DNA from 4 places in the Mesorhizobium sp. M0960 genome. Region 2 is predicted to be linked to each of the others. Evidence: riboswitches for the same ligand, from Rfam matches in the RefSeq annotation. Region 2 holds a riboswitch; each other region holds the start of a gene.
The links. Region 2 has a riboswitch for cobalamin ahead of NKH63_RS10085 (ABC transporter ATP-binding protein). Riboswitches for the same ligand answer to the same signal wherever they lie in the genome.
Positions count from the first base shown of each region.

Region 1: linked by a shared signal. The riboswitch ahead of metE (5-methyltetrahydropteroyltriglutamate--homocysteine S-methyltransferase) and the one ahead of NKH63_RS10085 (ABC transporter ATP-binding protein) in region 2 are both predicted to bind cobalamin.
Region 3: linked by a shared signal. The riboswitch ahead of NKH63_RS02615 (DUF1636 family protein) and the one ahead of NKH63_RS10085 (ABC transporter ATP-binding protein) in region 2 are both predicted to bind cobalamin.
Region 4: linked by a shared signal. The riboswitch ahead of NKH63_RS02800 (CbtB domain-containing protein) and the one ahead of NKH63_RS10085 (ABC transporter ATP-binding protein) in region 2 are both predicted to bind cobalamin.

Region 1 is NZ_JAMYNN010000034.1:5,342-11,254, forward strand. Features, by position in the region: gene NKH63_RS30345 (dihydrodipicolinate synthase family protein) at 1-564, shown strand, start outside; gene NKH63_RS30350 (FMN-binding negative transcriptional regulator) at 599-877, shown strand; gene metE (5-methyltetrahydropteroyltriglutamate--homocysteine S-methyltransferase) at 914-3,259, opposite strand; cobalamin riboswitch at 3,355-3,555, opposite strand; gene NKH63_RS30360 (hypothetical protein) at 4,111-4,365, shown strand; gene NKH63_RS30365 (helix-turn-helix transcriptional regulator) at 4,683-5,516, opposite strand; gene NKH63_RS30370 (MFS transporter) at 5,579-5,830, opposite strand.
Region 2 is NZ_JAMYNN010000003.1:372,598-378,510, reverse strand. Features, by position in the region: gene NKH63_RS10095 (bifunctional helix-turn-helix transcriptional regulator/GNAT family N-acetyltransferase) at 1-799, shown strand, start outside; gene NKH63_RS10090 (GyrI-like domain-containing protein) at 837-1,670, opposite strand; cobalamin riboswitch at 1,965-2,168, shown strand; gene NKH63_RS10085 (ABC transporter ATP-binding protein) at 2,261-3,079, shown strand; gene NKH63_RS10080 (ABC transporter substrate-binding protein) at 3,076-4,020, shown strand; gene NKH63_RS10075 (FecCD family ABC transporter permease) at 4,050-5,051, shown strand; gene NKH63_RS10070 (MarR family winged helix-turn-helix transcriptional regulator) at 5,130-5,609, shown strand; gene NKH63_RS10065 (HlyD family secretion protein) at 5,606-5,913, shown strand, end outside.
Region 3 is NZ_JAMYNN010000001.1:507,569-513,481, forward strand. Features, by position in the region: gene NKH63_RS02605 (cobaltochelatase subunit CobN) at 1-2,637, opposite strand, end outside; gene cobW (cobalamin biosynthesis protein CobW) at 2,656-3,708, opposite strand; gene NKH63_RS02615 (DUF1636 family protein) at 3,705-4,139, opposite strand; cobalamin riboswitch at 4,178-4,381, opposite strand; gene NKH63_RS02620 (winged helix-turn-helix domain-containing protein) at 4,411-5,610, opposite strand.
Region 4 is NZ_JAMYNN010000001.1:544,950-550,862, reverse strand. Features, by position in the region: gene cbiB (adenosylcobinamide-phosphate synthase CbiB) at 1-780, shown strand, start outside; gene cobO (cob(I)yrinic acid a,c-diamide adenosyltransferase) at 1,221-1,844, opposite strand; gene cobU (bifunctional adenosylcobinamide kinase/adenosylcobinamide-phosphate guanylyltransferase) at 1,846-2,367, opposite strand; gene NKH63_RS02805 (CbtA family protein) at 2,360-3,142, opposite strand; gene NKH63_RS02800 (CbtB domain-containing protein) at 3,158-3,337, opposite strand; cobalamin riboswitch at 3,374-3,569, opposite strand; gene NKH63_RS02795 (aromatic ring-hydroxylating oxygenase subunit alpha) at 3,710-4,903, shown strand; gene NKH63_RS02790 (MFS transporter) at 4,882-5,913, opposite strand, start outside.

The sequences.
Region 1 (5,913 bases), on a different contig from region 2:
GAGGACGAGGTGTTCGAACATTTCTCGACGGTGGCGTGCGAGAGCGGCCTGCCGATTGTCGTCTACGACAATCCAGGAACGACGCATTTCCATTTCACCCCAGCACTCGTCAGCCGCCTGGCAAAGGTGGGTGGGATTGTCGCTATCAAGAATCCGACAGACAAGGGCGATGCGATCAAGAGCCATCTGGCCGACCAGAGGCGCACTGTGCCGGAAGGGTTCTCAATCGGCTACAGCGGCGACTGGAACGCCGCAGAGGCCATGATCGCCGGCGCCGACACATGGTACAGCGTCCTCGCCGGCATCCTGCCCGAGGTCTGCGTGAAGATCGTCACGGCGGCGCAACAGGGCGATGCGGCCGAAGCGCGACGGATCGATGCCACGCTTGCGCCGCTCTGGAGCCTCTTCAAGGAGTTCTCGAGCCTTCGCGTCGTCTATGCACTTGCCGAATTGCTCGACATTTGCCGTGCCGACCCCCCGCGTCCCATCCTGCCTCTGCCCTCAGCAGCGAAGGGCCAGATCGCCGCCGCGTTGGAACGCTTGCCATCGGATGTCAACCGGTGAATAGCGAACCCGGCGGCCAGTGAAGGAACCTATCATGTATGTACCCGGGCATTTCGAAAAACCGAGCCGAGAAGTCCTTTACGAACTGATCGAGAACAGCGCACTTGGCATGTTGATAACCCATGGCCGGAGCGGTCTCGACGCCAATCACATCCCCTTCGAACTCGACACGTCACAGGGAGAAAACGGTACTCTTTACTCCTGCGCGATTAGTACACGTGCCGAAGGAAGTGCACATTCTCGCTCGAGTGACGTTTTCAAAGGATGTGATCGCGTTTTGGCACATTCACAGCCGACATGGGGCAGCCGGTAACTCACCACATGGTGAGCAACCAGGAAACCCTCAGGCCTACACTTTCTCCCGGAGCGCACGTGCTGCAGCGACCATGTTCATGAGGGCAGGGCGGACCTCCTCCCATTTGCGTGTTTTGAGGCCACAGTCCGGGTTTACCCACAATTGGGCATCCGACAGTCGGTCGCGGGCAAGCATGACGAGGTCCGAAATCTCCCCGACTTCCGGGACACGTGGTGAGTGAATGTCGTAGACTCCGGGCCCGATTTCGTTCGGATATTTGGAGCTCGTGAAGGCGTCCAGCAGTTCCATTTTCGAGCGCGACGTCTCAATCGAAATGACATCCGCATCCATTTCAGCGATCGCGTCGATGATCTCGTTGAACTCCGAATAGCACATGTGGGTATGGATTTGAGTCGCGTCCTTTACACCCGTTGAAGCGATCCGGAAGCATTCGACAGCCCAGTCGAGATAGTCGTTCCAATCAGACTGGCGCAGTGGCAATCCTTCGCGAAACGCGGCCTCATCGATCTGGATCATCCTTGCGCCGGACCATTCGAGATCCGTCACTTCGTCGCGGATGGCGAGCGCGATCTGGCGGCATGCTTCGGAGCGGGGTACGTCGTCGCGAACAAATGACCAGTTGAGAATGGTCACTGGGCCTGTGAGCATTCCCTTCACAGGGTTTTCCGTAAGCGACTGGGCGAACTGCCACCAGCGCAGCGTCATCGGATTGGGCCTCGATACGTCGCCGAAGATGATGGGGGGACGCACGTAACGCGACCCATAGCTCTGCACCCAGGCATGCTGGGTGAAGGCGAAGCCGGACAGCTGCTCGCCGAAATGCTGTACCATGTCGTTTCGTTCGAACTCACCGTGCACCAGCACGTCCAGCCCGATCTCTTCCTGCCACCGAATTGCAGCCTCGATCTCCTTCTTCAGGTAGGTCTCGTAGTCGACATAGCTCAGCTGGCCCTTCGCATGAGCGGCCCGCGCCCTGCGTACCTGCGGCGTCTGCGGGAAGGACCCGATGGTCGTCGTCGGGAACGGCGGCAGTCCGAGCGTGCCGGCCTGGACTCTGGAGCGCTCGGCAAAAGCGCTCTCTCGTCGCTTCATGCTGTCGTCAATGCTGGCGATCCGCCCCTCAATCAGCGGGTCATGGATCTTCGTGGATGTCAGGCGAGTGGCGGCAGCCTCGGCAGACGCTTTCAACGCGCCTGCCACCGCATCCCTGCCTTGAGTCAGGGCCCGGGCCAGCAACACCAACTCGTCGGTCTTCTGGGCCGCGAAGGCGAGCCACGACCTGATGTCCGCGTCGAGTTCGGTCTCCATGCGCAGGTCGATCGGCACGTGCAGCATCGAGCAAGAAGGCGCGATCTCGACGCGGTCCAAGGGCCAGCCGGCGACGATCGGTTTGATGCGGTCGAGAATGGCGGGCAGGTTCGCACGCCAGACGTTGCGGCCATCGATCAAGCCAAGCGAGAGCACCAGATCCTTCGGTGCGAGCCGACCCACCGTTTCCAGCTGCTCGGGAGCGCGCACGAGATCAATATGCAGCCCGGCCAGGGGCAGACAAACCGCGGTTTCGAGATTGTCTCCCAGGGGCCCGAAATAGGTAGCCAGCATGATCTTCAGCTCGGGCGCGGCTTTCGACAGCTGGCCATAGGCGAATTCGAACGCAGCTCGTTCGTTCGGGTTCAGATCGAGGACAAGCGCTGGCTCATCGATCTGCACCCAGTCGGCTCCAGACAGCTTCAGCCTCTGCAGGAGTTGCTCGTAGACGGGCAGCAGCCGCGGCAGGAGCGCGATGGGATCGAATCCTTCGGCAGGCGATTTCGCCAGCTTGAGGAAGGTGATCGGTCCAAGGATGACTGGGCGTGTGTGAACGCCGAGAGCTTTAGCCTCGATGAAGTAATCGACCGGTTTCGTCGACGAGAGGGCGAACGTCTGATCATCGTTGAGTTCCGGCACAATGTAGTGATAGTTGGTGTCAAACCACTTGGTCATTTCCATCGCGGTTACATCAGACCGATGAGCCGCCTGCTGGTGACCAGCGTGTCGACAATCCTCCGTCTGACCCTGGTTGCCCCGCGCCATTGCGAAGTAGATGTCAAGTGGAACCTCGCCGCTATTCCAGCCGTAACGGGATGGAACGGCGCCGACCATGGCTGCGGTGTCGAGCACATGGTCGTAGAGCGAGAAGTCGTTCGACGGGATTTTCGACACGCCGCGATCGTGCTGCTCCTCCCAGCTAGCGGCACGGAGCGCCTTCGCGGTCGTGAGAAGGTCGGCAGCGGACGATTTTCCGGACCAGTAGCTTTCAAGCGCGAATTTCAGTTCTCGCCGACGACCGAAGCGGGGCACGCCGAGCGTTGCTACAGGAATTTGCTGAGAGATAGTCATGCCAGACCCCGATGGTTGGGGCGTCGGTGACAAGGAAGGCGCTAGCAGGCCGGCACGAACGCCAGGCTGCAGCGGCCACCGAGACACCCCGCCCGTGGACGTAATTCGCCGTGGCAGGTCTCCTGGCTCGCGGGGTCATAGCCTCTACCCGTCTTCCCAAGGCTATTCGCCTCAGTGACATGAGTGGGGTTGGCTCGCCGCTAACAGTTGCGGGGGCAGCGCCGGCATCGCACCGGCTTCCCTCTTAGCTCCGCTGCGGCAGCGCCGTACGGAGAACCACGACGCGGCAGACAATTACAGCAGTTCGCTCCATTGTCAACGCCGCATAAAGAAATGTTTATGTCGTTATGTTAAATTTCCGTTGGCATGTTCCAAAGGTCGCCTCGAAAGCGAAAACTGTGGAAGCCTTGAGCGGCCGGTAAATCAAAGCAATGACGCACGGCGCCCTTGTCCAGGAGGATAGGAGTTCGTCGGCTGCCGGCAGCAAACATACCGGCAAGCGCCGTGGTGCTGCTTAGCGCATCACGCGAACCACCTCGGCGTCGAACTTCGGCTCTGAGGTTCCGACCGCTTCGTTGGTGATCTGCTCGCGACCATATTCGGCTCAATGGCGAGGCTGTTGCCCATGTGGAAGCTGTTGGCCGTGATGCCCTCGGTGATATGACACAACGATTTCGGGGGGAGCACACCGAGGCCAGGCGCAGCGGCGTGTTGCGAAGTGATCGAGGCCAATGTCTCGAACTGCTTGTTCGCAGCCCACCGGCTCAAGGTAACCCGGCTCAAACCACCGGGCTAGCTCAAGTCCTGTCCAAATGAGGCCTGAGCGGCAAATCGTCGTGCACGCGCACGGTTTGGCGTTCGATCTTGTGATGCGTCTTGGGCGGACAATCGCCACGGTGCAGCGCGCAGAAGCGGTCCCCAATTGGGAAGCCGAGGGCGGTGAGGGCAAGCCAGCGCCACAGGCGGAAGGGGACTTGGACCTGTTTGCCCTGCTGGACCACAAGTTCGCGACACAGGGCCTCAAGGAGAAGACCAAGAGTGATTATGCGCGGGACCTCGCCAAATTCATCAAAAGCAGCGGGCAGTCAAAGTTCGGCGCCGATTGACATGGAGATAGCCATCGCGGCGGACCGCCCAGGCGGACCGCAAGCCGGAATACAACCGGGTGCAGGCGGCCAAGCTCGTCCACAAGATGGCGTCGGGCACACACCGGCGATGGGAGAGCGGACCGTGGAGTGCAGGAACTTCACGCCTATCCACGCTCCCGTGGACGTGTCCTGCGGCACATCGGCAGCGATATTGAGGAGGCAGTTGAGCTTCTGGTCGAGCACTCTTACCTGCCACTACCTACGCTTAACGTCATCTCGTACTGAAAACGCACCACGCAAGGTCGAGATGTAACATGCGCCCTTCGTGGATGGTTCTAAGCTTCCTCGGGCGCGGTCAATCTGTGATAACGGTCGCTTGGAACCTCCATCACCGCGACGCGATCAAGGTTGGCGTATCGCGCTCGGTAGTAACCTTCTTCCTCCACTTCGGCGAAACTACACTGGGGAACGTCAAAGGTCGCAGCTTCCAATCCGAAGAAAGTCGTAGCGGTTTCTTCATCCAAGAAGTTCCACTCATCTTCTCCGTCGTCATATGTGACGCGAACATAGGAGGCCATGCGCACGGCTTCCTGATCACCCATCTCTGCGATGATGGCATCGCATTCTTTCTTCAGCTTTCCTGAAACCTCACCCTTATCCCAGTCATCCAAAGCCCGATAGATTTCTGGATGATAATACTCTGGCATCTCCTCTACATCGTCACCGATAAGCTCAATGGTGCGGACATATTGCGGATTTATCAAGAGTATTTTGTTGTCAAGGCTCCAACAATACAGCCATGGCCTGCTTGTGTTATTTCTGCGCAGATTATGAAGTTCCTTCAACTGACGTAAAATCGATTCACGCGCCTTTTCATCGATAGGATATTGGCGGCTGCCAACAGTCGTCTTGATTCTGAGCGTGCCGTATCGCGTTTCGGCATCGGCAATTGCAAACGGGCTCGTGCGCCACTCCTCGACATCAATCTTCCAGCCCAGCAGCTCCTCGACCGTGCATTTCAACGTGAGGCAAAGGTCCTTGATCTGCTCGACGTTCAACTGCGTTTTGCCTGTTTCCCAACGGGCCACAGTCTGTTGCGTTGTTGCCATCTGCTCTGCCAAATCTTTTTGAGTCATGCCCAGTCGAACCCTAAGCTCTTTCATGTTCATAACTCACCTCGCGTGTTCAACACACGCATCGTGGATGAATTAATTTAACACGTCAAGCGTGTTCAAAAATCGCAGCATGTGTTTTTAGGGCGTCTTCGAGGCTCCGGCAGCCGTTCGTGACCACTTGCGCAAGACACAGGGCTGGTACACAGCACGAATGGGCGATCAAAAATTACTGCTGCGATGCTCGTCATCAGCCAAGCTGCCGCCGCACCTTCCACTAGGGTGCCAAGGTTCGAAATGAGTGCAGCCGACCATAGCGAACGGAAGGTCTTGTGCTCAAAAGGAACGAGTGAAGATGTTCTCTTCGCCATTGTGGGAAGCCTCGGGATTGACCGCGGGGCTGGATTTGTTTCGCCTCACTCAACCATGGCCTCGCCGTACAAGCCAAGCTGCC
Region 2 (5,913 bases):
CTATGAGCTGGCGCATCGCGATGGCCTGACCGCCACGGATCTTGGGCGCGATCTCGGCCTCGATGCCGGTTATCTCAGCCGGCTGCTGAAGAAGTTCGAGGAGCGTGATCTGGTCGAGCGTGCCACGATCGAGGCGGATGCGCGGCGCTCGTCGATCGCGCTGACCAAGGCCGGGCGGCAGGCCTTCGCACCGCTGAACCAGGGCTCGCACGACCAGGTCGCGGCTTTGCTCGACCGGCTTTCGGATGCCGAACAGGACAGGCTGGTCAAAGCCATGCAGACGGTGCAGCGTTTGCTGGGCGGAAGCGCCGAGCCCAAAATTCCCTATATGCTGCGGCCTCTGCAAGTCGGCGACATCGGCTGGATTATTCGTCGCCAGGGCCTGCTCTACGCGCAGGAATATGGCTGGGACGAAACCTATGAAGCGCTGGTCGCCGAAATCCTCGGTGCCTTCGTCAAATCCTTCGATCCGAAATGGGAACGCAGCTGGATCGCCGAGCGGGAAGGCGAGGTCGTCGGCTCCGTCTTCGTCGTGCGCCAGTCGGACGCGGTGGCGAAATTGCGCCTGCTCTACGTCGAGCCCTCGGCGCGAGGTCTCGGCATCGGCAAGCGGCTGGTCGAGGAATGTATCGGCTTTTGCCGCGCCACGGGTTACAGGACACTGACGCTGTGGACCAACGACGTGCTCGCCGCCGCCCGCCACATCTATGAGGCTGCGGGCTTTAAATTGACCAACGAGGAGCGCCACCATTCCTTCGGCAAGGATCTGGTCGGCCAGAACTGGAATTTGGAGTTGTAGCAGCGCTTCCGGCGCTTCGGCGCCGGCCTGCCGTACCTCACCCTTTGACCGGTATCCAGATTTCCAGCCCGCCATTGCCGCTGCGCGGATCAAATTCGGGGCCGTAGCGCTCGAATTCCGGCGCATCGGCGATCTCGTGCCCAGAGGCTGGCAGCCATTTGTTCCAGATCGTGTTGACCGTGCGGCGGATGGTCGAGATATGGTCACGATGGGCGAACACGGCGTATTTCTGCGCCGGCACGCGCACACGCCAAAACTCCCTCGGCAGGTCCGAAAAATCGGACACTTCGACGCCAGCGATGTAGTCGAAATTGCCGGCGTCGTCGCCGTTGACGCAGACGCCATAGGCGACGTCGCCGATCTCGCCTGGAATGTTGCCAATATAGGGGCCGAACCGCTGCCACTGCATCGGGATGCCGGCGCTGGTTTCGCAGCTGTAACGCTCGCCGAGACCGGCGATGAGAAACGGCCGGCTGGTCTCAAAACGCGGTGGTTCGAGAGTGGCGAGAAAGGACTGGTCCATCAGGATCGGCTCCACAAGATCGAGGTTGTCGAGCGAGCCTTGTGCGCGTACCAGTTCCGGCGTGGTGCCGAACTGGTCGCGGAAGGCGCGGGTGAAGGCCTCATGCGAGGCATAGCCGGCGTCGAGCGCGACCGAGAGGATGTCGGGTGCGCCGGCGCCAAGCTTGCGCGCCGCTTCGGTCAGTCGGCGAGAACGGACGTAGCTCATCACCGAACGGCCGGTAGCCGCGCCGAAAGCCCGCGTCACATGAAAGCGCGACACCCCGCTGCTCTTGGCGACATCGTCCAGCGAGACTGCTTCGGGCAGATGGCTTTCGACGAACCACAGCGCCTTCTCGGTCGGATTCATTTGGCACCTCGCATTGGCCCAGTCTCCGCATTGGCCCAGTCTTTACATGGCCCAGTCTTTACATTGGCCATGTCTTATATTGGCAAGATTATGGTGCCGCTTCCTGGCGGAGGCAGTTTGATCGAAATTGCGCACTGCGCAAATCGAGAGCGACGGTCGTCGGCAATTCGCAGGCGTCGCGCGAAAAGGCTTGACAGGAAGCGGGCAAACGTCCTTTTAAATGTAACGTTATTACATCACGAGGTCTATATGGCTCCTTCTGACAAGACTTATTGCGCTGTGATTGGCGGAAAACTAGGGTGGCTGACTGATGGTCCCCGAGTCGAAAGGCAAGGGGTGAAAAGGGAACACGGTGAGATCTTCGGATCGAGGCCGTGGCTGCCCCCGCAACTGTAAGCGGTTAGCAAAATCCGAAGTGCCACTGGCCGGCAAGGCTGGGAAGGCAGGATGGCGCAAAGACCCGCGAGCCAGGAGACCTGCCATCAGCATGAGTTGACCGGACGGGGTGTGCCGGGAGGAGACGTGGACATCGGTCTTGTCGGCCGGTCCGTCCAGCTTCCTTCCGTCGCCATTGAGAAAGTGACGGTAAGTTGGACGCCTCCCAGCCTCTTCTTGAAGCGTGTGAACTGAGCGCGACGACGAATGGCCGGTGCCTGGTCAGCGCGGTGAGCCTTTCGATAGCGCCGGGCGACCGCCTCGCCATCATCGGCCCCAACGGCGCCGGCAAGACGACGCTGCTGCGCATGCTATGCGGTACGCTGCGGCCAAGCGCGGGAGATGTGAGATTTTCCGGACGCCGGCTGGAGAGGTTTTCGGACGCCGAGCGGGCACTGCACATGGCGGTCGTTGGCCAGACCGACCAGCCTGATCCGCGGCTTGCCGTGATCGACTACGTCGAGCTTGGGCGCGTCCCGCATGCCGGCTTGCGACGGAGGAGCGAGCAACGCGACATCGTCATTGAAGCACTTCGCAGAACCGGCCTGCTGCCGCTGCTCGGCCGCACGATCGGCTCGCTATCCGGTGGCGAGCGGCAACGCGCCCAGTTGGCGCGCGCCATCGCCCAGGAGCCCAAAATCCTGTTCCTCGATGAACCGACCAATCATCTCGATCCGCGCGCCCGCAGCGACCTTCTCGAACTCGTATCGCAGTTTGGCATGACCGTCGTGGCGGTGCTTCATGATCTGTCGCTTGTCACGCCATTTGCCACCAGGGTCGCGGTGATGAACGAGGCCCGCCTGCAGGCACTTGCCAGTCCGCGCGAGGCGCTGACCAAGAAGTTGATCCGCGAGATTTTCGGCGTTGACGTGCTTTGGCTGCGCCATCCCACCGAAGACCGCGAACTCACGGTCTTCGACGTTCCGAACCGCGCCTCTTCACATCCCGATTTGACCAAGGAGCAACATCCGTGAAACGCCTCGTACTGTCTTTTGCCTCCCTCCTACTTGCCCAGACCGCCTTCGCTTTCCCGGTAACCGTTGATAGCTGCGGCACGCCGCTGACGTTCGACGCCGCGCCGAAGCGCGCCGTCATCCAAGATCTGAACATGGCGGAGATGGCCTTCGCGCTGGGGCTGCAACCATCGATCGTCGGCCTGACCGGCATCACCGGATGGTATAAGGTCGGTCCGGAATTCAAGGCCGAGCAGGGCGCGATCCCGGAACTCGCGCCGAAATACCCGACCCTCGAAAACCTCGTCGCCGTCGAGCCCGATTTCTTCTTCGCCGGCTGGTATTACGGCATGAAGCCTGGCGGCGAGGTGACGCCCGATACGCTGGCCCCGCACGGTATCAAGACGCTGGTGCCGACGGAAAGTTGCGTCCATCTCGACCAGAACCGCCCCGCAGCCTCGATGGACCTGCTCTATGGTGATGTCGAAAAGCTGGGCAAGATTTTTGGCAAGGAGGCGGAGGCGGGAAAGCTTGTTTCGAACTGGAAGGCGCAGCTCGCCGATATCACGGCAAAGATCGGCGACCGCACGGGAACGCGTGTGTTTCTTTACGACTCCGGCGAAGACAAACCCTTCACATCAGGCAAGTTCGCGATCCCCAGCGCCATGATCGCCGCAGCCGGCGGCGACAACATCATGGCCGACATGCCGACGAGCTGGGGCAATACGGATTGGGAGACGGTGGCGGCCCGCAATCCGCAATTTCTTATCCTGCTCGACTACCAGGACGGCGGCTACAGAAAACTGCTCGATTTCCTGAAAGCTCATCCGGCGATGAAGGAGACTGAGGCGGTCAAAAATGAGCACTTCATTGCGCTGCGCTATGCCGAACTGACGCCTGGGCCTGCCAACATCGAGGCGATCGGCAAGATCGCCAGGGCGATGCACCCGGAAGCTTTCTGAGCTTGCGCCAGAGAGCGTTCGAATTGGCGATGACAGCAGGAGCAGCAGCGATTGCCGCTCTTGCTCTGCTGTCGATTGCCTATGGATCGACGGTCATCGCGTTGAGCGACGTGATTGCTGCGCTCGGACATGCCGCCGGGCTGGACGGAGACATCGTGTCCGGTCCGGCCGGCAAGATCCCGATTGCCAAGATCGTCCTCGATCTTAGGCTACCGCGCACGATTATGGCCATCTGTGTCGGCGCCGGGCTGGGCGTCATCGGCGCGCTGCTGCAGACGGTAACGCGCAACGACCTCGCAGATCCGTTCTTGTTCGGCCTGTCGTCCGGAGCCGCGGCCGGCGCGGTTTCCGTCATCACCATTTTTGGCGACCATTTCGGTATCTGGACGTTGCCGGTCGCGGCCTTCACGGGCGGCGTATTGGCCGCCGGCATCGTGCTTTTGCTGGTTTCGCGGGTGAGGGGGCAAGGCCCCGAACGGCTGATCCTCGCCGGGCTTGCCGTCTCGTTCATGTTCACCGCCTTGACTAACTATCTCGTCTTTGCCGGAGACCAGCGCGCCGCTCACTCGGTGTTGTTCTGGACGATGGGCGGGCTCGGGCTGGCCCGTTGGGACAATATCGAGCTGGCTGCTCTGGGCGCAGGCACCATCCTTGTTTATGGACTTTGGAACCACCGCCGGCTCGACGCTTTCCTGGCCGGCGAGAATGCCGCTGAAAGCCTCGGCGTCCCGGTTGCGCGGATGCGCAGGATGACATTTCTCGTCGCCGCTTTCTCGACGGCGATCCTTGTCTCGGTCGCAGGCGTCATAGGTTTCGTTGGCTTGATGATCCCACATCTGTCCAGGACCCTGGCCGGCCCGCTTCATCTGCGCCTGATTGCAAGCTGCGCCCTCTTCGGAGCGGTGCTGTTGCTGGCAAGCGACCTTCTCGCGCGCACGCTGCTGCCGCCGCAGGAACTGCCGATCGGCATCATCACCAGTTCGGTCGGCGCTTTCTTCGTGGTCACGATGCTCATTCGCAATCGCTCATGATGTGACTGCCATGTTTGCCGCCTTCTGGCACAATCCGGGTTCCTTGAATTATGAGCACGCTTATTATATATGTCGCTCATGGTTTCCGACGGCATCGACAGATTGGGCTTTTTGATCCACGACGTGCAGCGCCTGATGCGCAAGCGCTTCGAGGCGCGCGCCAGTGGTTTCGGCCTTTCTTCGGCGCAATGGCGGCTTCTGGTCCGTGTCGCCAAGGAGGCGGGTGTCGCGCAGGCGCGGCTTGCCGAGCTTCTCGAAATCGAGCCGATCAGCGTCTCGCGCCTTGTCGATCGCATGGAGGAGGGCGGCTGGATCGAGCGCCGTCCCGACGCAACCGACAGACGAGTGCGCATGATTTTCCCGACCGCCAAGGCGAACGCAGCCTACGCCCACGTCAAGAGCCTTGCCGGCGAGGTGTATGAGGAATCGCTCGTTGGCGTTTCGCCGGAAGATCGCCGCGTCCTGGTCAAGGCGCTGGAGACAATGGTGCAGAATCTTGCGGATGGTGAGACGCCGCCCTCGGAAAAAGTGAAGAATACGGAAGGCGCAGCAGCATGAACGCGGTAGCCAAAGTAGATAAGAATGCGGCCAAGCTGGAGATGGAAGCTCCCGCGAAGCCGGCGGCAGCTCCGGTCACGGTCGCTCCGCAGGTAGCTCCGGCGCCAGTGGCGCCGAAGAAGAAGCGTCGTGCCGGCCGCTTCCTTTTGATGTTTGTGCTGCCCGCTGCGTTGATCGCCGGCGGCAGCTATGTCTGGGTGACCGGCGGCCGCTATCAGGAGACCGAGAACGCCAATCTGCAGCAGGCCAAGGTGTCGATAGCCGCCGATACGGCGGGCCGCATCGTTCAGGTCGATATTTTCGA
Region 3 (5,913 bases), on a different contig from region 2:
GCCCAGATCATAGGCGGTCGGCGTCGGCATGGTGCGTGGGTCGGCGGTAAACAAATTGCGGCCGGTGGGCAGCACATCGCGCCGGCCACGCGCCGGTGCACCGGCCGGACCGGCGGCGACATGGCGGCCGTCGAGGGCCGCGATGAGTGCTACTTTCTCGGCTGCCGCACTCTGCTCGCGCAAAGGATCGGTTTCGCCCTCAGGCGAGCGACCGTAGATATGCAGGCCGTCCTTGATGGCGAAATCCTTGAGATCGCAGAGCCAGGCGTCGATGCGGCGCAAGGCTTCGTCGGCTGCGTCGGTCCTGGCGACGCCGGCCTCTGAGGCGAGGCCGGTCTTTTCCGCAGTCTCGACGATCAGCTTCGCCAGGCGGTCGCGGCGGCGGCGGTCGAGCCCGTCGGCCTGGGCATATTCGTCAACCAGTCGCTCGAGTTTATGCTGCTCTTCGTCCAGCCCGGCGCCGGTCAGCGGCGGCGGCAGATGGCCAAGCGTGACGGCGGCAATGCGTCGCTTGGCTTGTGCTGCCTCGCCGGGGTTGGAGACGATGAAAGGATAAATGACGGGCAGGGGGCCGGTGACGATTTCGGGAAAGCAGTTTTCGCTGAGCGCCACGGTCTTGCCGGGCAGCCACTCCAGCGTGCCGTGGGCGCCGACATGGATAATTGCATGGATGCCGAGCGACTTACGCAGCCACAAGCCAAAGGCGATCAGTGCATGGCGCGGCGGCAGTGTCGGGTCGTGATAGTCGGCGCGGCGGTCGGCTGAGCGCCCGCGATCAGGGGCGAGGGCTACGGTGATATTGCCGAAGGTGGCGGCGCGGAAGGGGAATTTTGCGGTGGTGGGCGCTTGGACACCCCCCTCTGCCCTGCCGGACATCTCCCCTTCAAGGGGGGAGATTGGCAGTTCGGCTGCCGGCTCTCCCTTAACGCCCTTGGTAGTTGGCGAAAGCAGAGACAACAGCGCAATCTCCCCCCTTGAAGGGGAGATGTCCGGCAGCACAGAGGGGGGTGCCTCGCGCGAACCTGTCTCATCATCCGTATTCCCCCATGCGGCCTCCACCGCAGCGATGGCCGCCGGCGGCAATTCCTTCGAGAAGGTCAGATAATCCTGCAAAGCCAGTCCCTGGTCGGCTGGCTCCAGCACCTCCAGCAACTGACGCGGCGTTTGCGGAATCCCTTCAACGGCGTAGCCCTGTTCGCTCAGGTCGTGCAGCATCGCCAGCACGCTGGACGGCACGTCGAGACCGACGGCATAGCCGGTGCGGCCGGGCGCGCTCGGATAGTCGGGGATCAGGATGGCGAGCTTGCGCTCCGCACGCGGCGTCCGCTGCAGACGCACGAAGGCCTCGATACGGTTCGCGACCTGCGCCACGCGGTCAGGCTCTGGCCGGTTGGCGAAGGCGCGGAAGGCCAATGCCGGATCGATCTCGCTTTCGCTCTTGAAGGAAATGGCGCCGGCCAGGATGCGGCCGTCGAGCTCGGGCAGGACGACATGCATGGCAAGGTCGGCGGGCGCCAGGCCGCGCTGGTTGTTCTGCCAGATGTCGCGGCGGGTGGTCGCGACGACGACCTGGAACACCGGCACTCCGGCGCGGTCGAACAGCGTCTCGACGCCGGGTTCGGCGCCCGAGGCGAAAGCTGTGGCGGTGATGATGGCGGCAGGGTTCAGCGCGGCAAACGCGGTTTCGACAACGGCGAGCGATGCCGCGTCCTTGAGGCTGGAGACGAAGATGGGGACCGGCGCTATGCCACGCTGCCCGAGCGCCTCGACAAGCGCATCGATGGGCGCGACATCGGCGGCGAGCAGCATCGAGCGGTAGAACAGGATGGGGATGATGGGGGCGGGTTCGGCGGACGGTAGGTTTAGGCTGCGTTCCGTCGCGCCCCCCTCTGTCCTGCCGGACATCTCCCCCACAAGGGGGGAGATCGCCTGGTCATCGTCGCCTTCGTCAATGTTCGATGTTGCAGAAGTCGCGAGACGGTCAGTGACAGCCGATCTCCCCCCTTGTGGGGGAGATGTCCGGCAGGACAGAGGGGGGCGCGAAGGAATGCCGACGCTTGATAAGTCCATTCTTTCTATAACGCCGCGTCCCGGCTCGTAAAATCCCGCCTTTGGCACGCTGACAGGTTCAGCGACCGCCGCACCCGATCCGGCGAGACTTGCCAACCTCTGCACCAGCGCCGTCATATTCGCCGGGCCACCTTCGCGGAAATAGTCGAGCAGACCATCAAGTTCCTGGCGCGGCAGCGTCGAGCCTTCGATCAGCCGCAAATCCTCGTCGTGGCTCTCGCCCGGTAGGAGCGCCAGCTTAATACCGCGATTTCGCGCGACAACGGCAAGCTGGTCGCAGCCGTAGCGCCACCAGTCGTAACCGCCGAGGATGCGGACCAGGACGACCTTGGCGTGGCGGGCGACGCTGTCGATCCAGAGGTCGACGGACATCGGGTGGCGCAGGTCGCGCAAGGCGGCGAGCCGCATCGACGGCAGGCGGTCCGCATCTGCCTTCCACGCCGCCGCCAGCCCGGCGAGGTCGCTGTCGGTGAAGGACAGCGCCACGACATCCGCAGGCGTTTGCCTGAGATCGACAGGCTCGGCGAGATCGTCGAGCGAGGCGGATGTGGTGGTGAGGATGTGCATCGCGGCTCGTACCTGGGATCAGCCGGCGAGGATACGCTCGATCGCCGGGCGGTTCAGCCCTTTCAGGCCGATGACGACGAGGCGCGAGCGGCGATCGTCTTCAGCGGTCCAGGCGCGGTCGTAATAGTGGTTGACGCGCGGACCGACGGCCTGCAGCAAGAGCCGCATCGGCTTGCCGCCGACGTCGACGAAACCCTTGACGCGCAATACGTTTTCTTCCTCCGCCGCCGTGGCGACGCGTTGTGCCAGCTCGTCCGGATCGGACACCGACGCAATGTCGATGACGAACGAGTCAAAGTCGTCATGTTCGTGGTCGAGCTCGTCGTCGTGATGGGTCTTGCGGTTCTCGATGTCGTCCTCGACGGCGAGACCAAGGCCGAGCAGCACCGACGGATCGACCTTGCCTTGCGAGGTCGGCACGATCTTCACCGCCCGCGCAACATGCTTGCCGATGACGGCATTGGCGCGCGCCGCGCCGGCTGCGTCCAGCAGGTCGCTCTTCGACAGGATGATCAGGTCGGCACAAGCGAGCTGGTCTTCGAACACCTCCTCGACAGGATCGTCATGGTCGAGCGTCTCGTCCTGCGCGCGCTGCGCCTGCAGGGCGTCCATGTCGTTGGCAACGCGGCCATCAGCCAGCGCCGGCCCGTCGACGACGGCGATGACGCCATCGACCGTGACGCGGCTTTTCACCGACGGCCACTGGAAGGCCTGGACCAGCGGCTTGGGCAGGGCCAGCCCGGACGTCTCGATCAGGATGTGGTCGACCTTCGGCGTCAGCGACAGGATCTGGTCGAGCGCGGGGACAAAGTCGTCGGCGACAGTGCAGCAGATGCAGCCATTGGCCAGCTCGACGATGTTTTCCTCGGGGCAAGTGTCGATGCCGCAGCCCTTCAGGATCTCGCCGTCGATGCCGATATCGCCGAACTCGTTGACGATGATGGCCAGGCGCTTGCCTTTGGCGTTTTCGAGCAAATGGCGGATCAGCGTCGTCTTGCCGGCGCCGAGAAAGCCGGTGACGACGGTGCAGGGGACGCGCGAAACGTTGGCGGCCGAATCTGGGGAAGTCATATCAAGTCCTTCAAAAGGTCGAGGGGAGGGATGCGGGCAACCAAGCCGCGCTTCAGGCAATCGGGACGGCCGCGCCACGGAATGAGGCCGTCCGTCGAAGTAGCGAACAGCTTTGCCCCCGTCACCAGATCGGTGCCGCTGGTCGTGGTCAGGTCGCCGAAGACATAGCTCCAGCAGCCGTCGCGCAGCATCGCGGCGCTGAGCCGGCGCTTGCAATTGCCGAGGCATTCGACGGTGCGGATTTTAATGTTTTCGCTGGAAGCGGCGCGGCGCGTGTGCTCGGCGAGCAGTTCGCCGGCGCGGGGATAAGCGTCCGAACCGGTCTCGTCACGGCAGGACGAGCAGACGATGACGGTAACGCCGGCCGGGGAATCACCATGGCCGGACAATAAATCCGCTGTCTCAGCCGGAAAACTGCTGTCGCGTTCCAAATCAGGCTCCTTGCCCGGAAAACCCGCCAGGCGATCGGATTCTTATGTCCTAGACGGCAGGTCTCCTGGCTCGCGGGTCATCGCCTGGGTGCCGCCTTCCCGGGAATATCCCAGTGGTTTTCGGCCTTGGCTCGTCGCTTACAGTTGCGGGGACAGCCGCGGATTTGAAATCGAGATTTCGCACCGCATTCCCTCTTGGCCCTTGCCGTTGCGGGCAGGGGACCGTCTGGAACGGATTTAGGCTTGTGAAGGCAGTCGTGTCAACGCACGTCTATGACGCGGCGATATCTGCGAGCGGCTGGCCGAGGTCGCCGGCAGCCGTCACCTCGATGCGCTCGAGCCCGAGCCAACCCTGCATCTGCTTCAATTCCTCGAAAAGGGCGGCGGCAGTTTGCGGCGGGGCGCCGGGCTCCGAATAGGCGGCATGGACGCGCAATACGCCGGCCGGGCGGTCGGCCCTGAGGTCGACGCGCCCGACGATGCTGTCGCCGAGCAGGAACGGCAGCACATAATAACCATACTGGCGCTTTTCGGCCGGCGTGTAGATCTCGATGCGGTAGTGGAAGTCGAACAACCGCTCGGTGCGCGACCGCTCGAAGACGACGGGATCGAACGGCGCAAGCAAGGCGCGCGCCTCGATCCTGCGCGGCAAACGGGCGTCCTTGTGGAGATAGGCTGTTTTGCTCCAGCCTTCGACGCTCACCGGCAACAGGTCGCCAGCCTCGACCAGTTCCTCGATGCGGCCCTTGATGTCGGCGGGCGAGAGGCGGAAATAGTCGCGCAGATCGCCCGCCGTGGCGACGCCATGGGCGCGGGCGGAGATGCGCAGCAGTTCGCGGTGGGCGTCCGCGGGGGACGGAACTGGCAAAGCGAGTACCGTTGGCGGCAGCACGCGCTCCGGCAGATCGTAGAACCGCTCGAAACCACGCCGGTGCGCCGTGGTGATGCGGCCCGCCCAGAACAGCCATTCGAAGGCATGCTTGGCATGGCTCCAGCCCCACCAGCCGCCCGAGCCCTTCTGCCCTTCGAAAGCCGACGCCGCGATCGGGCCTCGTTCAGCGACCTCGCGATAGATGTCCTCAATGTAGGCGGCGTGCTCGCGGCCCCATTTTGCCAGTCCGCTGTACATTTCCTCGCCGCGCTCGGCCCGCCGCATGCGCCAGCGCATCAGCGGATAGGTCTCGACGGGCAGGAACGAGGCTTCATGCGCCCAATATTCGAAGACCATGCGCTTGCGTGTCACCGCGGCGTCGTCGAGCAGCGCCAGCTTGTAGGGGCCAAGCCGCGAATAGAGCGGCATATAATGGGCGCGAACCACGGCGCTGACGGAATCGATCTGCAGCAGGCCGGTACGTGCAAGCACCCGGGCCAGATGCCGGCGGTCAGGCGTGCCGCTGGGGCGCGGGTCATTGAATCCCTGTGCCGCAAGCGCAATGCGACGGGCCAGGGCAAGCGAGATTTTTTCTTTCATGAAGGCGGTATCCGGACGATGTTAGACAGAGAAAATGACCTGCGATTCCGCCCCATGCTAGCAAGGTTTTGGCGGCATCTATGTCAGGAGAGAAAAGTGGAGTGAAAAGTGAAGGAAATCAAACAGGAGCGGATCGGACCAGTTTTCCCGGATATGCCGTCCAGCACCGCGATTTGAACAAGGTTTGACTTGCTTCGCCGAAAGCGCTGCGCTAACCCTCGCCGCGTTGCAGCATAGAGCCCCCTTAAAACGGTTCAGTGGTTAATCTGTCACGCTTCCGCAAGTGGGTCCGGTGCTGTAATC
Region 4 (5,913 bases), on a different contig from region 2:
ATCGTGCTGGTGCCGGCCGCCCTCGCCTTCTGGATCGAAGCCATGCTTTGGAGCATTCCCCTCGGCTTGTTGGTCATCGCAATCCTGGCGACGTCGCTGCTGTCGCAGAAGAGCCTGGCCGAGCATGTCGAAGCGGTGGCCGACGCCCTCGACAGCGGCGGACTGGACATGGGCCGCATTGCCGTCTCGCGGATCGTCGGCCGCGACCCGGAAAAGCTCGACAGGGCCGCTGTCTGCCGCGCCGCGATCGAAAGCCTGGCCGAGAACTTCTCCGACGGCGTCGTCGCGCCGGCGTTCTGGATCGGCGTTGGCGGGCTCGCCGGCGGCGTCGCCTACAAGGCCGCCAACACCGCCGATTCGATGATCGGCCACCGCACCCCGCGCCACGAGGCCTTCGGCTGGGCGGCGGCGCGCTTCGACGATTGGATCAACCTGCCGGCATCACGGCTGACGGCGCTGCTGATCGTGCTTGCCGCTTTCCTGGTCAAGGGCGCCGATGCCAAAGCCGCCTGGCATGCTGTGCGGCGCGATGCGAAAAAACACCGCTCGCCCAATGCCGGCTGGCCGGAAGCAGCGATGGCCGGTGCGCTCGGCCTGGCGCTCGCCGGCCCCCGTTCCTATGACGGCGTCATGGTCGAAGACGCGTTGATGGGCGAAGGCGGCCGCCGCGACGATATCGAGAGCACCGACATCCGACGGGCGCTGAAACTTTACCGGGTCGCCGACTTACTGCTGATCGCGCTGTTCGGGGTGGTCGCAGTGGTTGTTGTCTTGGCGTGACCTGCGCCCGAGATCGAGCGGAAACAAAAAACCCGCCAAGCGGCGGGTCGTTGGAGCCAGTTAGCACCATAGCGAGATTAGTACCATAGCTGCCGGCACAAAGCAAGAACAAAATTGCTGTGCCCAAAGAATAATCGCCCCAGCTTTGCGCTTCTCATTCCCTGCCTTTGACGTTCGAGGTTGGCGAAATCCGAAGCGCCATCCAATCTCCCCCCTCGCGGGGGAGATGTCCGGCAGGACAGAGGGGGGGCGCGAAGGATCGCCAGCCTCTTGACCGTTCACCTGCTAATGACGGTCTGACGACGTAGTTGTCTCCGACTGACAGGCCGAGGGACAGTGCCCCCCTTTGCCCTGCCGGGCATCTCCCCTATAAGGGGGGAGATCGGCAGCTTCGCCGGCGCCGCCTGCTCCGAAACGCCCTTCCCCGATCGCCAAACCCCTCAGAACTCTATCCCTTGCTGCGCCTTCACGCCGGCGGAGAAGTGGTGCTTGGTCACTCCCATCTCGGTGACCAGATCGGCTGCCTCGACCAATACCGGCTTGGCATTGCGGCCGGTGACGACGACATGCAGGCCCTCGCGACGCGCCTTCAGCGCTGCGACCACCTTTTCGAGGTCGAGATAATCGTAGCGCAACGCGATGTTGAGTTCGTCGAGCACCACGAGGCTGATCGACGGCTCGGCCATCAGCTCGAGCGCCTTGGCCCAGGCGGCCTCAGCGGCCGCGATGTCGCGCTTCAGGTCCTGCGTTTCCCAGGTAAAGCCCTCGCCCATGGCGTGCCAGACGACGCGGTCGCCGAAGCAGGCAAAAGCATCCTTCTCGCCGGTGTGCCATTTGCCTTTGATGAACTGGACGACGCCGACGCGCTTGCCGTAGCCGAGCATTCTGAGCGCCAGCCCGAAGGCGGCCGTGGTCTTGCCCTTGCCCGGACCGGTGTTGACGATCAACAGCCCTTTCTCGACCGTCTTGGCTGCAACCTCGGCGTCCTGCACCGCCTTGCGCTTGGCCATCTTCGCGCGGTGGCGTTCCTCGTCCTTGGGATCGATGTGGTCGGTATCAGCCATGTCATTTCACCCTGAGCGGCAGCCCCGCCACCATCAAAAGCACGGTGTCAGCGACGGCGGCAACGTCCTGGTTCAACCGGCCGGCCGCGTCGCGAAACCGTCTTGCCAGCGCATTCTCCGGCACGATGCCCTGGCCGACCTCGTTGGACACCACGAACCAGGGTCCACGCGGCCGCGACAGCACATCTGCCAGCCTTCGGCATTCGGCCTCGACATCATGTTCGGCCAGCATATGGTTGGTCAGCCACAGCGTCAGGCAATCGATCAGCACCGGCTGGCCGTCAGGCAGTGCCTCGATCGCGCCGGCAAGGTCGAGCGGCGCCTCGATGGTCGTCCAGCCGGCGCTGCGGCGCGAGCGGTGCAGCGCGATCCGTTCGCGCATCTCCTCGTCATAGGCTTGCGCCGTCGCGATATAGCTCCATGGCGCCGGACAGGCACTCACCAGCCTCTCGGCATGCACGCTCTTGCCGGAGCGCGCACCGCCGATGATCAGGGTCAGCGCCCCGGCAGCGCGGTCAGGCAAAGCTGTCGCGCAGGCTGGTCGCCGTGCCGGTGAAGCGGCCGCGCACCACGCCGACGACCGCGCCGAGCACCAGCCAGAACACCAGATTGGTCAGCGTCACCGCCACCACGAACTGATGATGCAGGCCTTCCGGGATTGTCGTCTCGAAGCTGTCGGGCTGCGGCGCGCCGACAATATGCGGCGCCACCATCAACGCCACGGCAAGGACCGCCAGCGGCAGCGATCTGCGGAAGGCGAGCAGGCCGAGACCGGCGGCGGTCGCCACCACCGTTGCCCACCACCAGATCTGGCGTTGGACAAGGTCGGCCGCCGGCATTGCCGGCAATTCCGGCGGCAGGCCGAGGCCCGGCGCCAGCGTGAACACGGCAAAGCCGGCAAGCCCCCAGAACAGGCCCTGGCGCCAATTGCCGATGCCGCCGGCGAACTCCGAAACCGCAACCAGGACCAACGCGAAGCCGATGCCGGTGACGATATTGGCAACGACGCTGAAGGCAAAGCGTTCGAAACCGTCGGCCGGCGCCCAGCCTTCGTCCTCCGCCGGAGCCATTGCTTCAGCCGGTGCCGGCGCGGCGCTGCTTATAGCCATCGTGCCCCCGGCGTTTTCGACCGGTGCCGCAGGTGCCGCGGCATGGTCATGGCCGCCGCCGGCCTGTTCGTAGACTTCCGCCTTCAGGATCAGCGGCACCGTGGCATAGGCCTGCATGCAGGCGAGAACGACGCCGGCCACGAGCCCTGCGATCGCCGCGATGAACACGACGTTGCGAAACAGTGTCATGATGTCAGCCCCTTGTCAGTGGCAGGGAAAGCCCATCGAGTGGCGATAGTCGTGGGCGGCATTGTGGACCGCATCGATGTGCGAGAAGCCGACAAAGCCCATGACGAAAATGCCGAGGAATGCAGCAAGCGCCAGCTGCATGAAACGCGACTGCGAGGAGACGGAAGCGCCGAGCGAGACGGAAGCGGTATTCATGTCTTGTCCTTTCGCCCTCCACCCGAGGGCATAGAAGTCAGTTTCCTGTCGCCGGCAGGTCTCCTGGCTCGCGGATCAGCGCCCTTCCCCACCTTCCCGAAGAAAATCTTCAGTGGCATATGGAGAGGACTACCGCACACAGTTGCGGGGGCAGCCACGGCATTGGGCAAGAATTTCGCCCGCACCGCATTCCCTCTTGGTTCCAAACGGAACCGACGACATCAGCGACTATAGGCAGAATCGCCGCGCCCGGCAAACCAAATTCCGCCGGATCGTGTGGCGAATGCGCCGCCTCGCCAAGCTCGCCGGCCGGCGCCGCAATTGACAATTCTCACAGCCGGGTGTCGGCTGGCGGATGGGGAGGAAGCCGGCATGCAACCCAGCCCGAATGAGCGCGGTCCCTATAACGGCCTGACGCGGGCCGAGCCGACGCTGCCGTCATCGGCCTATTGGGACATCGCAGGCTATCAGCGCGATCTCGAGGCCATCTGGTATCGCAACTGGCTGCTGGTCTGCCGCGAGGCCGACCTTGCCCAGCCGCTGGCATTCAGGACGTTTCGCATAGGCACGCAGGAGATCGTCGTGCTGCGCGACGAGACCGGCGAATTGCGCGCCTTCCACAACACCTGCCGGCATCGCGGCTCGCAGCTTTGCCAGCAGAGCGAAGGACGGCTGAAGGCGCGGCTCATCACCTGCCCCTACCACGCCTGGTCCTATTCGCTGCGCGGCGATCTGGTGCGCGTGCCATCGAAATCGCTGCCGGACGGTTTCGACAAGGCCGATCATCCGCTCTACCGCGTAGCACTGTCGGTGTGGAGCGGTTTCGTTTTCGTCAACCTCGCGGAAGACGCTGCCGGTTCGGCTGAAACATCCTTCGATCCGGCATCCGGCAACCTCGCCAACTGGCCGCTGGAAACGCTGCTGAGCGGCCATGTGCTGCGCAAGGTTATGAACTGCAACTGGAAGATATTTTGGGAGAACTTCAACGAGTGCCTGCACTGCCCTGGCGTCCACAAGGACCTGTCGCGGCTGGTGCCGATCTATGGCCGCGGCCTGATGGGCCGGCACGACGACCCCGAATGGGCGCGCCACGCCGACAATGACGCGCCGGAATTTGCCGGCGGCTTGCGGGCCGGGGCCGAAACCTGGTCGCGCGACGGGCGCGTCCACGGCTCGGTCTTTTCGAGCCTGACGCCGGCCGAGCGTGCTGCCGGGCAGACCTATGCCACCAACTTGCCGTCGATGTTCGTCGTCGGCCATGTCGACTATGTCAGGACCGTGCGGCTGGTGCCGCTTGGGCCGGAGCAGACCGAACTCACCGCCGAATGGCTTTTTTCGCCCGAAGCGCTCGTCGATCCGGCTGCGGATATCGACAACATCGTCGCCTTCGGTACCCAGGTGCTGGAGGAAGACGCTGATATCTGCGAGGTCAACCAGAAGGGCCTGCGCTCGATGCGCCATAAGGCCGGCGTGCTGATGCCCGAGGAATATGATTTGCACCGCTTCCACAACTGGGTGCGCGAGCGGCATGCGGCGCTTGAACATCAAAGCGATTTGGGCAGATAGCGCCAAGTGACGAAGCCGCAGACCGCCGCCAGCAGGCCGAGCGTCGCGAAAACCGCGCCCAGGCCGAAGAACGCCAGCACCACTGAATAGACCAGCGGCGGCGTCAGCTCGGAAAAGTCGAGATAGGTGCGGTAGACCGCCGCCATCTGCGCCCGCTCATACGAGCGCACCGAGCGCATGAACGCGGTCGAGCCCAGCGCATCGAGCGCGATGGTGAAGAAGGCACCGCAAAGCAGCAACGCGCCGGTGACGAGCGGCGCGGCCTCGCCGACGGCGCCGGCCGCCAGCAGCGTCGCCGACATGGCGAAATAGGCAAACGTCATGGTGCGCCGGCCGCCGAAACGCTTTCCCGCCCTGCCCCAGAAGATGGCCATGAACAAAAGCGCATTGCCGGCCGAAACCAAGAGGCCACCGGCGAGCTCGCCCTCGCCGGTGATCACCATGAACAGCGGCCCATAGACAAAGAACGTCGTCCAGAAGCAGGAACGGCCGAAGGCGATCAGCCAGGCCAGCCTCAGCCTTGGCTGCGCGACGAAGCGGCCGATATTGGCCAGCGGATTGACCGGCCGCGTCTTGCCCGGGCGGATCGACGGGTTGTCGCCAAGCCGGTAGGTCCAGAACAGCGCCAGCAGGGCCATGGCGAAGACGGCCACCGCGCTATGCGCGGCATAGATGCCGAAACGCGTGTAGAGGAAAATGCCGAGCGTCGGCCCGGCGGTCCAGGCAAGCATCGACCACGCCATGCGCAGCGACTCGGCCTGCATGAAATCGGTCTTGCGGATGTGGTCCATGATGTAGAGGTTGAGCGTGATCGCCAGCGCGCTGGCGCCGATGACGCGGCAGAGCATGCCGACCGTTTGGCCAGCAAGCGTATGAGTGACGAAGAACAGCGAGCCGACGGCCAGCAGGCAGGCACCGGCGGTATAGACCCAGCGCCGGGCAAAGCGCCGGATCAACATCGGCATGAACAGCGTCGCCGAGAGGCCGAGCATTGCCACGACCGTGTAGAG